2 regions of the Streptomyces sp. NPDC089424 genome follow, and region 1 is predicted to be linked to the other one. Evidence: riboswitches for the same ligand, from Rfam matches in the RefSeq annotation. Region 1 holds a riboswitch; the other holds the start of a gene.
The links. A riboswitch is a leader RNA that binds a small molecule or an ion and turns the genes downstream of it on or off. The one in region 1 is predicted to bind thiamine pyrophosphate.
Positions count from the first base shown of each region.

Region 2: it holds a riboswitch for thiamine pyrophosphate, as region 1 does, so the genes downstream of both, ACIP2X_RS18455 (thiamine ABC transporter substrate binding subunit) here and thiO (glycine oxidase ThiO) in region 1, are expected to answer to the same signal.

Region 1 is NZ_JBIVHU010000005.1:376,800-383,422, reverse strand. Features, by position in the region: gene pknB (Stk1 family PASTA domain-containing Ser/Thr kinase) at 1-1,481, opposite strand, end outside; gene ACIP2X_RS24290 (thiazole synthase) at 1,600-2,397, opposite strand; gene thiS (sulfur carrier protein ThiS) at 2,400-2,600, opposite strand; gene thiO (glycine oxidase ThiO) at 2,597-3,763, opposite strand; TPP riboswitch at 3,760-3,872, opposite strand; gene ACIP2X_RS24275 (hypothetical protein) at 3,925-4,263, shown strand; gene ACIP2X_RS24270 (NAD(P)/FAD-dependent oxidoreductase) at 4,383-5,546, shown strand; gene ACIP2X_RS24265 (Rv2175c family DNA-binding protein) at 5,624-5,989, shown strand; gene thiE (thiamine phosphate synthase) at 6,129-6,623, shown strand, end outside.
Region 2 is NZ_JBIVHU010000003.1:753,533-760,155, reverse strand. Features, by position in the region: gene ACIP2X_RS18465 (ABC transporter ATP-binding protein) at 1-223, opposite strand, end outside; gene ACIP2X_RS18460 (ABC transporter permease) at 223-1,887, opposite strand; gene ACIP2X_RS18455 (thiamine ABC transporter substrate binding subunit) at 1,863-2,942, opposite strand; TPP riboswitch at 3,023-3,128, opposite strand; gene rlmN (23S rRNA (adenine(2503)-C(2))-methyltransferase RlmN) at 3,150-4,256, opposite strand; gene ACIP2X_RS18445 (amphi-Trp domain-containing protein) at 5,079-5,447, shown strand; gene ACIP2X_RS18440 (hypothetical protein) at 5,511-5,744, shown strand; gene ACIP2X_RS18435 (hypothetical protein) at 5,789-6,013, shown strand; gene ACIP2X_RS18430 (ArsI/CadI family heavy metal resistance metalloenzyme) at 6,057-6,494, opposite strand; gene ACIP2X_RS18425 (ArsR/SmtB family transcription factor) at 6,575-6,623, shown strand, end outside.

The DNA of each region.
Region 1 (6,623 bases):
TCCGTCGCCGGGTCCGAGCTGATCACGAAGCCCCGCGGGACGTCCTCGCTGAACTCGCGGGTCACCATGCCCGGCTCCAGACCGCCGTCCTTGAGGACGGTGCGTGCCTTGTCCAGCCGGTAGCCCGAGAGGTCGGGCACCTTCACCGTCTCGGGGCCGTCGGAGACCGTCAGCGTCACGGAGTCGTTGTGCCGGATCCGGGCGCCCGGCGCCGGGTCGGTGCTGATCACCGTGCCCCGCTTCACCGTGTCGCTGTAGGCGTGCTCGACCTGCCCGACCTCCAGGCCGGCGTCCGCGAGCCGGTCCTCGGCCTGCGCCTCGGTCTTCGCCAGCAGCGGCGGGACCTCGGTGAACTGGCCGGAGTTGATGTACCAGACGCCCACGCCGAGGCCCAGTGCCAGCAGCACCGAGGCGACGAGCGTGACGAGCGTGCGCCGGGGGCGGGGCCGGCGGCGCGGGGTGTCCAGGGGCGCCGACTCCAGCCGGCTGGTCCTGTTGTACCGGGACTCGTCGTCGTCCTCGTTCACCGGCAGCTGCCGCAGCGCGGTCAGCGCGCGCGGGATGACGCTCGTCCGGTCGTCGGCGTTGTCGTGCTCCGCGGCCACCGCCTGCGGGGGCACCACGTCGAGCGCCTCGGCGCCGAGCGCGGCCCGCGCCTCACGGACCCGGGCGAGCAGCGCCACGGCGTCGTACGGGCGCAGGTCCGGCATGCGGGCGGTCGCCGCGGCGACCAGTTCGTCCAGCTCGTACGCCAGTCCGGGCACGGCCGCCGAGGGCGGCGGGACGTCCTCGTGCACATGCCGGTAGAGCACCTGGGCGGGGGAGTCCCCCGTGTGCGGCTTGCCGCCGGTCAGCATCTCGTAGAGCACCACGCCGCAGGCGTAGACGTCGACGCGGGGATCGGCGCTGCCGTGCTCGATCTGCTCGGGGGCGAGGTAGGAGACGGTGCCGAGGACCGACCCGGTGGTCTGGGTGACCGTGTCCACGGACCGCACGAGTCCGAAGTCGGCGACCTTGACCCGGCCGTCGTCCCCTATGAGGACGTTCTCCGGCTTCATGTCCCGGTGCACGAACCCGGCGCGGTGGGCGGCGCCCAGCGCGGCCAGGACCGGCTCCAGGATGTCCAGCGCGGCCCGTGGCTGGAGCGCGCCGCGCTCACGCAGCACGTCCCGCAGGGTGCACCCGGAGACGTACTCCATGGCCAGGTAGACGTACGACCCGTCCGCCCCCTGGTCGAACACCTGGACGACGTTGGGGTGGGCGAGCCGGGCCACCGACTTGGCCTCGCGGATGAAGCGCTCGACGAACGAGCCGTCGGCGGCCAGGGTCGGATGCATCACCTTGAGCGCGAGAACGCGGTCGAGGCGGGTGTCCACGGCTCGGTAGACCGTGGCCATCCCGCCGACCGCGATCCGCGCGTCGACGCGGTAACGGCCGTCGAGCAGTTGCCCGACCAGAGGGTCTTGAAGGGTCGTGTCCACGCAGGCGAGTGTACGAGCCGTCACCGACACCGCTCGCCGCTTCGCGTGGCATCGGGGCGGTACTGCAGCGGACCTGTGACGTGTCCGACGCGCCCGCCCCCGGCCACGTGGTAGGGGATCACCCGAAGGCGGGCCGCTCCGGATCCAGCGCGGCCATCCCCGCCACGGGCGAGGAGGCCTCCGCGAAGTGCCGCCGGGGGATGCGCCCCGCGCGCCGGGCCAGCCGCCCCGCCTCGACGGCGCCGCGCATCGCGGCGGCCATCAGCACGGGTTCCTGCGCCCGGGTCACGGCTGAGGCGAGCATCACACCCGCGCACCCCAGCTCCATCGCGAACGCCGCGTCGGAAGCCGTACCGGCCCCGGCGTCCAGGATCACCGGCACGCGCGCGTGCTCGACGATCAGCTGGAAGTTGTGCGGGTTGCGGATGCCGAGCCCGGAACCGATCGGCGAGCCGAGCGGCATGATCGCGGCACACCCCACGTCCTCGAGCCTGCGCGCCAGCACGGGGTCGTCGTTGGTGTACGGCAGCACCGTGAACCCGTCGTCGACCAGTGTCTCCGCGGCGTCCAGCAGCTCGATCGGGTCCGGCAGCAGGGTGCGCTCGTCGGCGATGACCTCCAGCTTGACCAGGTCGGTGCCGAGCGCCTCACGCGCGAGACGGGCGGTCAGCACGGCCTCACCGGCCGTGAAGCAGCCGGCCGTGTTGGGCAGCACCCGGATGCCGAGCCTGTCCAGCACCGACAGCACGGAGCCGTGCACATCGGGGTTGACGCGCCGCATCGCGACGGTGGTCAGCTCGGTCCCGGAGGCGACCAGCGCGCGCTCCAGCACGTCCAGGCTGGGCGCGCCCCCGGTGCCCATGATCAGCCGCGAGGTGAAGGTCGTGCCCCCGAGGACAAAGGGATCGTCGGCCATGGTCAGCCTCCTTGGACGGCGGTGAGGACCTCGACACGGTCACCCTCGGAGAGGGGCGTGACGGGCCACTGCGCGCGCGGGACGACGGTTTCGTTGAGGGCGGCCGCCACACCGGAGGGCGCCGCGGTCAGACTGCGGACAAGGGCGTCGAGAGCGGTGCCGTCGGTGATCCGGCGGGGCTCCCCGTTGACGGAGATGATCATGCGGGCTGCTCCGTGAGTGCGGCGCTGAAGCGCTTCGGCGTGAAGGGGCGGGCCTCGTCCGGGAGTTCACCCGTGGTCAGGACGTGTGCCATGACGTCACCGGTGACCGGGGTGAGCAGGACGCCGTTGCGGTGGTGGCCCGTGGCCAGCAGCAGGCCGTCGAGTCCGGTCGGGCCGAGCAGGGGCGCGTTGTCGGGCGAGGCGGGGCGCAGACCCGCGCGGGTCTCCGTCAGGGGCAACTCGGTCAGGCCGGGGATCAGCTCGTGCGCGTCGCGCAGCAGCTCGTAGACGCCCCCGGCGGTGACCGTGGTGTCCCAGCCCATTTCCTCGCTGGTGGCGCCGACGACCAGCTCGCCGCTCTCACGCGGCACCAGGTACACATGGCTCCCGCGCACCATCGCGCGCACGGTGCGGCTCAGGAACGGCGCGTGCGCCGGTGGCACGGTCAGCCGCAGGACCTGTCCCTTCACCGGCCGCACCGGCGGCACCACGGCGTCGGGCACCCCCGCCAGCCGCCCGCTGAGACTCCCGGCGGCCAGCACCACCCGCCCGGCGGCCACCTCGGTCCCCGCGCGCGTGACGACGCCCGCCGCCCGCTCCCGGACGACCAGCAGCCGCTCCGCCCACTCCCGGTGGAAGACCACGCCCGCCCGCTCACAGGCGGTCACCAGGGCGGCGGCGAGCCGTCGCGGGTCGATCTGGTGGTCGCCGTCCACCCGCAGCCCGCCGCGCACACCCGGTGCGAGCATCGGCTCCAGGCGGCGGCAGTCCCGGCCCGACAACCACTCGGACTCCAGCCCGGACCGCTGTTGCAGGGCATGCAGTTCGCGCAGGTGGGCGCGGTCGTCGGCGTCCAGCGCGACGGCAAGCGTGCCGCACCGGCGGTAGCCGAGGTCCTGCCCGGTGAACTCGGTGAGCTCGGCCGCGAAGTCCGGATAGCGGCGGGCCGAGGCGAGGTTCAGGCCGAGCAGGGTCTGCTCGCCGTAGTGGAGTTCCGTGACGGCGGCCAGCATGCCGGCCGCCACCTGGGCGGCGCCGCCGCCGGGTTCGGGGTCCAGCACGGCGGTGGCGAGTCCGCGCTGCGCGGCCCGCCAGGCCGTGACCAGGCCGATGATTCCGCCCCCGATGACGAGGACGTCTGACGTACGTGCGGAGGACGACACGGGCTTCAGCCCCTCCCTTCGCCGGCATGACCCGGATCAGGTTCGTACGGTCGGAGGCCGGCCAGCCTCCCTCTCAGCCCGGTACGTCCGGGCTCCCGCGAGTGCTCTACGGTGGCCACCCTAGCTCTTGCCCGTACGCCTCTGTAAGGGAGCCTCCCGGCATGCCCCGCTCTCTGGACGGCCTCGTCCTCGCCCCCGTCGCCGACCAGGCCCCGGGACAGGTGGGGACGCGCACCCGGTTCACGTACCACGAGCAGGACGGCGAGATCCGGGCCGAGTACGCCGGCGGGGACGTCGTCCGGGGCTATCTGGTCGGCACCCGCGAGGGCGACCGGCTGGACTTCCGGTACGTGCAGCTCAAGCGGGACGGGACGACGTCCTCGGGGCACTGCGTCTCGACGGTCGTGGAACTGCCCGACGGGCGGGTGCGGCTGGAGGAGAGCTGGGAGTGGGAGTCGCAGCCGGGCAGCGGGACGAGCGTGGTCGAGCAGATCCGCTAGCGGTGTGCAGAAGGCCACGGGGCCTCCCTCTTACTGACAAACTGTCAGTTGTCTATGGTGATCAGGTGAGCGAGCAGACGAGGGCACAGGCGCGGCGCGTGGTCGTCGTGGGCGCGGGCATGGCCGGGGTGCAGACCGCGGTCGCCCTGCGGGAACAGGGATTCACCGGCACCGTGACGCTGATCGGCGCCGAGCCGCACCAGCCGTACGACCGGCCGCCGCTGTCCAAGGCGGTCCTGCTCGGCAAGGCCGAGGGCTCCGCCTTCGACGTCGACTTCGAGGCGCTGGGCATCGAGCTGCACCTGGGGCGCGAGGTGACCGGCGTCCGCCTCGCCGACCAGGAGCTGGACACCGGGTCCGGGCCGGTGCCCTACGACGTGCTGGTCCTCGCCACCGGCGCCGAGCCCGTCACCCTGCCGGGCGCGGAGGGTGTCCCGGGCGTGCATCTGCTGCGCACCCTGGACGACGCCGAGCGGCTGCGGCCCGTGCTCGCCCGGCAGCACGACATCGTGGTCGTCGGCGCGGGCTGGATCGGCGCGGAGTTCGCCACCGCCGCCCGGGAGGCCGGCTGCGCGGTGACCGTCGTCGAGGCCGCCGAACGCCCGCTCGCCGGAGCGCTGCCCGCCGAGGTGGCCGCGCCGATGAGCGCCTGGTACGCCGACAGCGGCGCGGTGCTGCGCACCCACGCGCGCGTGCTGCGCGTCGAGCCCGGCGCCGTCGTCCTGGACGACGGCTCGCGGGTCCCCGCCGGCGCCGTCGTGGTCGGCATCGGCGCCCGGCCCGCCACGCGCTGGCTGGCCGGCTCCGGCATCGAGCTCGGCTGGTACGGCGAGGTCGTGGCCGACGACCACCTGCGCACCTCGGCACCGGACGTCTACGCGGTCGGCGACTGCGCGTCCTTCCCCTCGGGGCGCTACGGCGAGCGGCTGATGGTGCACCACTGGGACAACGCCCTGCAGGGCCCCCGCACGGTCGCGGCGAACGTCATCGGCGAGGCGCCGGAGGTCTACGACCCGGTGCCGTACTTCTGGTCCGAGCAGTTCGGGCGGTTCGTGCAGTACGTCGGGCACCACGCGCCCGCCGACGCCGTCGTGTGGCGCGGTGACCCCGCCGGGCCCGCCTGGTCGGTGTGCTGGCTGCGCGAGGGCCGGCTGGCCGCGCTGCTCGCGGTGGGCCGCCCGCGGGACCTGGCGCAGGGCAGGCGGCTGATCGAGGCCGGGACCGTCATGGACCCGGAGCTGCTGGCCGACCCGGCACGCCCCCTGAAGGCGGCCACGGCGTAACGCGTCGTCGCAGGTGAGCGGGGTCGGTGGGCGGGGCTGACTTCCGACTGTCGGTGGAGGATGGCAGGCTTGTTCCCGTGACCGAGATTGACGCAAAGATCGATGCTCTCGTCCCCGCCTGGCTCACCCTCCCCGACATCGCCGAGATGCTCGGCGTCGAGGTGACGCGTGTGCGGCAGCTGGTCAAGGAGGGCCAGCTCATCGCCGTGCGCCGTGGTGAGAACCGCGCGCTGCACGTCCCCGCCGCCTTCATCGACGGGGACAAGGTGGTCAAGGGCCTGTCCGGGACCCTGACGCTCCTGCGGGACGACGGCTTCACGGACGAAGAGATGCTGGAGTGGCTCTTCACCCCCGACCCGAGCCTGCCGGGCACGCCCGCGCAGGCGCTCAGCGAGAACCGCGGCACGGAGGTGAAGCGCCGGGCCCAGGCGCTCGCCGTCTGATCCCTGCGCGACCGAAAGAGCCTGACCGGCGTACGGGCCGTGGTCCGAGGGCCCCGGCCCCCGGCCGACCGCGCCCGGCGGGGCCCGTACGCCACCGGCAGGCACGTCCAGAGGTACCGATCCACGGGGGGACCCATCCATGTCCGACACCGCCGCCACCGCTCGCGCCCGGCTCGCCGACGCCCGCCTCTACCTGTGCACGGACGCCCGTGAGCGCCAGGGCGACCTGCCCGCGTTCCTGGACGCCGTGCTCGCCGGCGGGGTCGACATCGTGCAGCTGCGCGACAAGGGCATGGAGGCCGCCGAGGAGCTCGCCCACCTGGAGGTCTTCGCCGACGCCTGCGCGCGGCACGGCAAGCTGCTCGCGGTCAACGACCGGGCGGACGTCGCCCATGCCGCCGGCGCCCATGTGCTCCACCTCGGCCAGGGCGACCTCCCCGTCCCCGCGGCCCGGGCGATCCTCGGCGACGACGTCCTCATAGGCCGCTCCACGCACGCGGAGTCCGAGGCCGAGGCGGCGGCGGTCCAGGAGGGCGTCGACTACTTCTGCACGGGCCCCTGCTGGCCCACCCCCACCAAGCCCGGCCGCCACGCCCCCGGCCTCGGGCTGGTCCGGCACACGGCGGCGCTCGGC
Region 2 (6,623 bases), on a different contig from region 1:
CCCGCTGATGCGCGGGCACCCCGGACTGGTCGCGGCCGTCGAGCACCACCCGCCCGGCGTCCAGCGGTTGCAGCCCCGCGACGGCCCGCAGCAACGTCGACTTTCCGCTGCCGCTCGGCCCGAGCACGCACACCACCTCGTGCTCGGCCACCTCCAGTCCGACGCCGTCCAGCACGGGCCGGGCGCCGAACCGCACGGTCGCGTTCTCCAGGCCGAGCAGCATCAGAACTCCCCCGTCCGGTCGGTCCGCAGCCGCTCAAGCACCAGCAGGGCCACCGCGCACACCACCATCAGAATCGTCGAAAGGGCCATCGCCTGCCCGTAGTTGAGATCGCCCGGCCGCCCCAGCAGCCGCGCCACGGCGACCGGCAGCGTCGGGTTGTCCGGCCGCGCGATGAAGACCGTCGCCCCGAACTCCCCGAGCGACACGGCGAAGGCGAACCCTGCCGCCACCAGCAGCGCCCGCCGCACCATCGGCAGATCCACCGCACGCCAGGCCCGCCACGGCGACGCCCCGAGCACCGCCGCGGCCTCCCGCAACCGCACGTCCACCGCCCGCAGCACCGGCAGCATGGTCCGCACGACGAACGGCACCCCGACCAGCGCCTGCGCCAGCGGCACCAGGATCCAGGAGGCACGCAGGTTCAGCGGAGGCTCGTCGAGCGCGATCAGGAAGCCGAACCCGACCGTCACCGCGGACACGCCCAGCGGCAGCATCAGCAGCGCGTCGAAGCCGCGCACGAACCGCCCCGCGTCGCGCCGGGTCAGCGCCACCGCGGCGAGCCCTCCGACCAGTACGGCGATCGCGGTGGCGACGACCGCGTACGACAGCGAGTTGCCGATCGCGTCGATCGGCGGGACGAGGAAGGTGCCGCCGTCCTCACTGGTCAGCGCCCGGTAGTAGCCGAAGCCCGGCGCGTCGAGGGAACGCTGCACCAGCACGGCGAGCGGCAGCAGGATCAGCAGGGCGACGACGGCAAGGACACCGGCTGCCAGTGCCCACTGCCCGGTCCCGCGCGGCCGGCGCGCGGTCACGGACGCGTCCACCAGCCGCAGGGTGCTCTCCCGCCGCCGTACGGTCCAGGCGTGCACGGCGAGCACCGCGCCCACCGCCGCGAACTGGACCATCGTCAGCACGGCGGCGGTGGCGAGGTCGAAGACCTCCGTGGTCTGCCGGTAGATCTCCACTTCGAGGGTGGCGAAGGTGGGCCCTCCGAGGATCTGCACCACGCCGAAGGAGGTGAAGGTGAACAGGAAGACCATCAGCGCGGCGGCGGCCACGGCAGGTCCGAGCGCCGGCAGGGTCACGCTCCGCCAGGCGCCGAGGCGTGAGGCGCCGAGCACACGCGCGGCCTCCTCCTGGCGCGGGTCCAGCTGCGCCCAGAGCCCGCCGACCGTCCGTACGACGACCGCGTAGTTGAAGAAGACGTGCGCGAGCAGGATCGCCCACACGGTGGAGTCCAGCCGTACGCCCCACAGGTCGTCCAGCAGCCCGCCGCGCCCCACCAGCGCCAGGAACGCCGTGCCGACCACGACCGTCGGCAGCACGAACGGCACGGTCACGACCGCCCGCAGCACCTGCTTGCCGGGGAAGTCGAGCCGGGCGAACACATAGGCGCCCGGCAGCGCGATCAGCAGCGTCAGCGCGGTCGAGACGAGCGCCTGCCAGGTGGTGAACCACAGCACGTGCCGGATGTCGGACTGGGCCAGCACGTCGGCGAGCCGCCCGAACTGCCAGGTCCCGTCGGTCTTCAGCCCGCGCCCGACGATCGCGGCGACGGGATAGGCGAAGAAGACCGCGAAGAACGCGACGGGCAGGGCGAGGAGCCCGAGCCGCGCCGCGTTCCCGCGCGCCTTGGCGGCTACTTGAGTACGAGCGACGTCCACGCCTTGACCCACTCGTCACGGTTTTCGGCGATCTTCGCCGGGTCCATGGTCTGGGGATCCTCGGCCTGCGGGCCGAACTTCACGAACTCCTGCGGCACCTGGGCGGCCTCCCGCACCGGGTAGACGAACATGTTGAGCGGCATGTCGTCCTGGAACTCCTTGGTGAGCATGAAGTCCAGGAGCGCCTTGCCGCCCTCGGGGTTCTTCGCGTTGCTCAGCAGCCCCGCGTACTCGACCTGCCGGAAGCAGGTGCCCATGGCGACGCCGGTCGGCGCGGTCTTGGGCTTCGGGTCGGCGAAGAGGACCTCGGCGGGCGGGGAGGAGGCGTAGGACACGACCAGCGGCCGGTCGCCGCCCGCCTTCCTGCCGCCCGCGGAGCCCGAGAACTCCTCGTTGTAGGCCTGCTCCCAGCCGTCGACGACCTTCACGCCGTTGGCCTTGAGCTTCTTCCAGTAGTCCACCCAGCCGTCGTCGCCGTACTCCGCGGCGGTGCCGAGCAGGAAGCCGAGACCGGGCGAGGAGGTGGACGCGTTCTCGGTGACGAGGAGGTTCTTGTACGCCGGGTCGGCCAGGTCGTCGAGGGTCTTCGGCGGGTCCAGCTTGCGCTCGCTGAACCAGGCCTTGTCGTAGTTGACGCAGATGTCGCCGGTGTCGACGGGAGTGACCCGGTGCTTGTCCTTGTCCGCCCAGTACTCGGCCAGGACCATGTCGCCGCCCTTCGCCCGGTACGGCTGGAAGAGCCCGTTGTCGAGCGCGCGCGACAGCAGGGTGTTGTCGACACCGAAGAGGACGTCGCCCTGCGGGTTGTCCTTGGTCAGGACGGCCTTGTTGACGGCCTGACCGGCGTCGCCGTCCTTGAGGACCTTGACCTCGTAGCCGGACTGCTTCTCGAACGAGGCGATCACGCTCTTCGACACGACCCACGAGTCGTGGCTGACGAGGGTGACCGTCTTGGAGTCCGCGCCCTCGCCGCCGGACTCCGAGGACCCGCACGCGGACAGCGTGACGAGGCCCAGCCCGATGACGGCGGCGGTCAACTTCGTGGTGTGGCTCACTGATTTTCCTCCTGGCTGACCAGGAAGAGACGCGGCCCTGCCCGGGGACCTGGAACGGGTTCCCGGGCAGGGCGCAACAGCTTGAGTGACGACCGATCTCCCTACCCAGAATGACCTGGGCGAGGTTCAGAGGGTCTGCGGACTGTCCCGCACTCTCAGCGCTGTGGCGCTCCCCTGCCGGAATATGAAGATGTGTACGGCGTCAGACTACCGCTCGGTGGCGGCGAGCTGACCACACGCCCCGTCGATCTCCTGGCCGCGGGTGTCCCGGATCGTCACCGGCACCCCATGGGCGGCGATGGCCTCGACGAACGCCTTCTCGTCCTCGGGCCGGGACGCGGTCCACTTGGAGCCCGGAGTCGGGTTCAGCGGGATGAGGTTGACGTGCACGGGCTTGCCCTTGAGCAGCCGGCCGAGCCGGTCACCGCGCCAGGCCTGGTCGTTGATGTCCCGGATCAGCGCGTACTCGATGGACAGCCGCCGACCCGACTTCTGGACGTAGTCGAACCCGGCGTCCAGCACCTCGCGCACCTTCCAGCGGGTGTTGACCGGCACCAGCGTGTCGCGCAGCTCGTCGTCGGGGGCGTGCAGCGAGATGGCAAGACGGCACTTGAAGCCCTCGTCGGCGAAGCGGTGGATCGCCGGCACCAGTCCGACCGTCGAGACGGTGATCCCTCGCTGCGACAGACCCAGCCCGTCCGGCTCGGGGTCGGTCAGCGCCCGGATGGCCCCGACGACCCGCTTGTAGTTGGCCAGGGGCTCGCCCATGCCCATGAAGACGATGTTCGACAGCCGCGAGGGCCCGCCGGGCACCTCACCGTCGCGCAGCGCCCGCATGCCGTCCACGATCTGGTGGACGATCTCCGCGGTGGACAGATTGCGGTCGAGTCCCGCCTGCCCGGTGGCGCAGAACGGACAGTTCATCCCGCACCCGGCCTGTGAGCTGATGCACATCGTCACCCGGTCCGGGTACCGCATCAGCACGGACTCCACGAGCGTCCCGTCGAACAGCCGCCACAGCGTCTTACGGGTGGTGCCCTCGTCCGTCGACAGATGCCGCACGACGGTCATCAGCTCCGGCAGCAACGCCTCCCGCAGCTTGCCGCGCGACCCGGCGGGGATGTCGGTCCACTGCTCCGGCTCGTGCGCGTACCGCGCGAAGTAGTGCTGCGAGAGCTGCTTGGCACGAAACGGCTTCTCACCGATCTCGGCAACGGCGTCCTTGCGCTCCGCAGGCGTGAGATCGGCAAGATGCCGCGGCGGCTTCTTGGCTCCGCGCGGGGCGACGAATGTGAGTTCTCCGGGCTTAGGCATGGCCCCACCAGTGTCGCAGATCCACTTGAGTGACCTACGGCTGCCGCTACGACCGTCGTTAGTAGCCGCCACCGGTCGCACCGAGGGGCTCTGGCCACTTGATGTACAGCCAGCAGAACTGACCGGGCTCGCTCACAGCGCGCCGGTCAGCATCATCCGACGCACACGACAGCGTCACACCACCAGTTCGGAAGGTGGTTCTTCGCTGAATGCCCGTCAGGCGAGCAGGCTGAAGGCCGGGATCAGTCCGCCAGCGGGGTCAGAGGGTCCGGTCGGGACAACGCCTCGGACAGCGGCAGCCCATCTCTTGCGGCGACGGTCCGACGGACCCGCAGTTCGGCTCGTGTCCGCGGGCGATACTTGGGTTCCTTGCCACACCCGCAAGGCGACATCCCCTCGTAGCGCAGCCCTTCACCCAGCACCGCAGCCACCACAGACCAGCCGCGGACATCGCGCCTGGGCGGCGGAGCGAAGTCATGACCAGCGCAAATGAGGGGCTGAGAGCAGTTCGGGCACACGTGCTCTCGCTCCGGATACACATGCCGCTTGAAGCTGACACGGCACGAGACACACGCGTAGTGCAGCTTGTAGGAGGTCATGGCGTAGAAGCACACGCGGGCACCGTACCGAGGCGCCCTGCAAGGGGACCACTCGTTTCCGGCGGCCGAGAGTCCACCGTCAGAAACGGTGTCTTAGCCATGGCCTACACCCGGTGCCGCAGCCGCCGACCGCCCCGGCGCTTCCGCGCTCGGGTGGGCCCGCCCTGTGCAGCAGGTCAGAATGGGACTTACGTGGCTTATTGCTTCAAATGGGAGGTCACCCATGAAGGATCTCAAGTTTGAGCAGAAGCGCTCACTGTCACGCGAGGAGGCCGCCGACCAGCTCACGGCACTCGCGGAGGCACTGAGGGAAGGCGGGGACGCCGAACTGGAACTCAGCCCCGGAACGCTGAGCCTGCGGATCCCCGACGACCTGCGCAGCGAGATCGAGGTGGAGATTGGCAGCGGGGAGATCGAGCTGGAGATCGAGTTCAAGTGGCCGGCCGCGACGACACGAGCAGCGCCCTCGCGTGCGGGGTCAGACACGGAGAGGGCGCCGAAGCGGAAGACCGCGCCCGCCGGCGCGACGCGGAGCAGCTCGGAGACCGGCAGGAGCAAGACCGCGAGACAGCCCGCCACCAAGACACCCTGAGCGCCACCACCGGCACAGCCTCCTCGGTGGACTCAAAAATCGAACACATGCTTGAATTCGGTCATGCGAACGTTCCCCGCCGACCTCGCCCGGGCGCAGCAGGAATGGAGCGCCACATACCGGCAGCTCGCCGACCGGCCCGGCCGTACCGAACTGCGTCGGCGCCTGTACCGGCTGTCGACCCAGGTCTTCTTCCATCCCTACTGGGAGCAGCGCCGCCCGGACCCCGCGACGTGGTGGGCCCTGCGGGACCTGGGACGGCCGGGCAGGGACCTCGGCGAGCGGCCGCGACGGTGACCCGCCGGCATGCGGGGCCGCACGGCCCGGATGATCCTGAAGGCATGTCCGGACCGCTGCGCGTGATCGTGCATCCGCCGTCACCCACGGGCGGTCGGCGCGTACGCGTGGACGGCGAGATCCTCGGACTGGCCCACAACCTGACCGACGTCGCGGAATTCCTCCGCCGCGCCGGACTGGACGTCGACCCGGCGGAACTCCCGGGTGCGCCGTGGATCGACTGGCGAGGCGTCGGGCCGGAGAGCTGGGGACCGGAGTCGGCGAGCTGAGCCGGCGGATGCCCGCCTCACGGAAAACCGTCCCCCGAGCGCCTCACCCGGCCTTCCGGCCGGCACAGCAGCCGTCATCCGCGCCGTCGGGCCGGTCCTCCCTGCCGAGCGAGTCGACGTCCGCCTTCACCACGTACACCTCCCAGGGCTCGCGGCCGGGGCCGTGGACCCACACCTTGTCCTGGAGGGCGTAGCAGCATGAGGTGTCGTTCTCCTCGACGGTGGCCAGACCGGCGGCCGCCAGCCGGGCGGCGGCGGCGCCCACCTGTTCGGTGGACCCGACCTCGACGCCGAGGTGGTCCAGGCGCGTCTCCTCGCCCGCCTCGCCCTCGATCAGCACGAGCTTGAGCGGGGGCTCCGTGAGGGCGAAGTTGGCGTAGCCGTCGCGGCGCTTGGCCGGTTCGGCGCCGAAGAGCTTCGAGTAGAAGGCGATCGACGCTTCGAGGTCGCCGACGCGCAGGGCGAGCTGAGCACGAGACATGACGTTGCCCCCATCTCCTTGCATTGATGCCTGTCGATACAGACCTTGCTCTCTGGATAGATGCTTGTCAATATAGAGAAATGTCGAAGCAAGAACTCACGGTGCTCGGGCAGGACGACGGGTCCACCG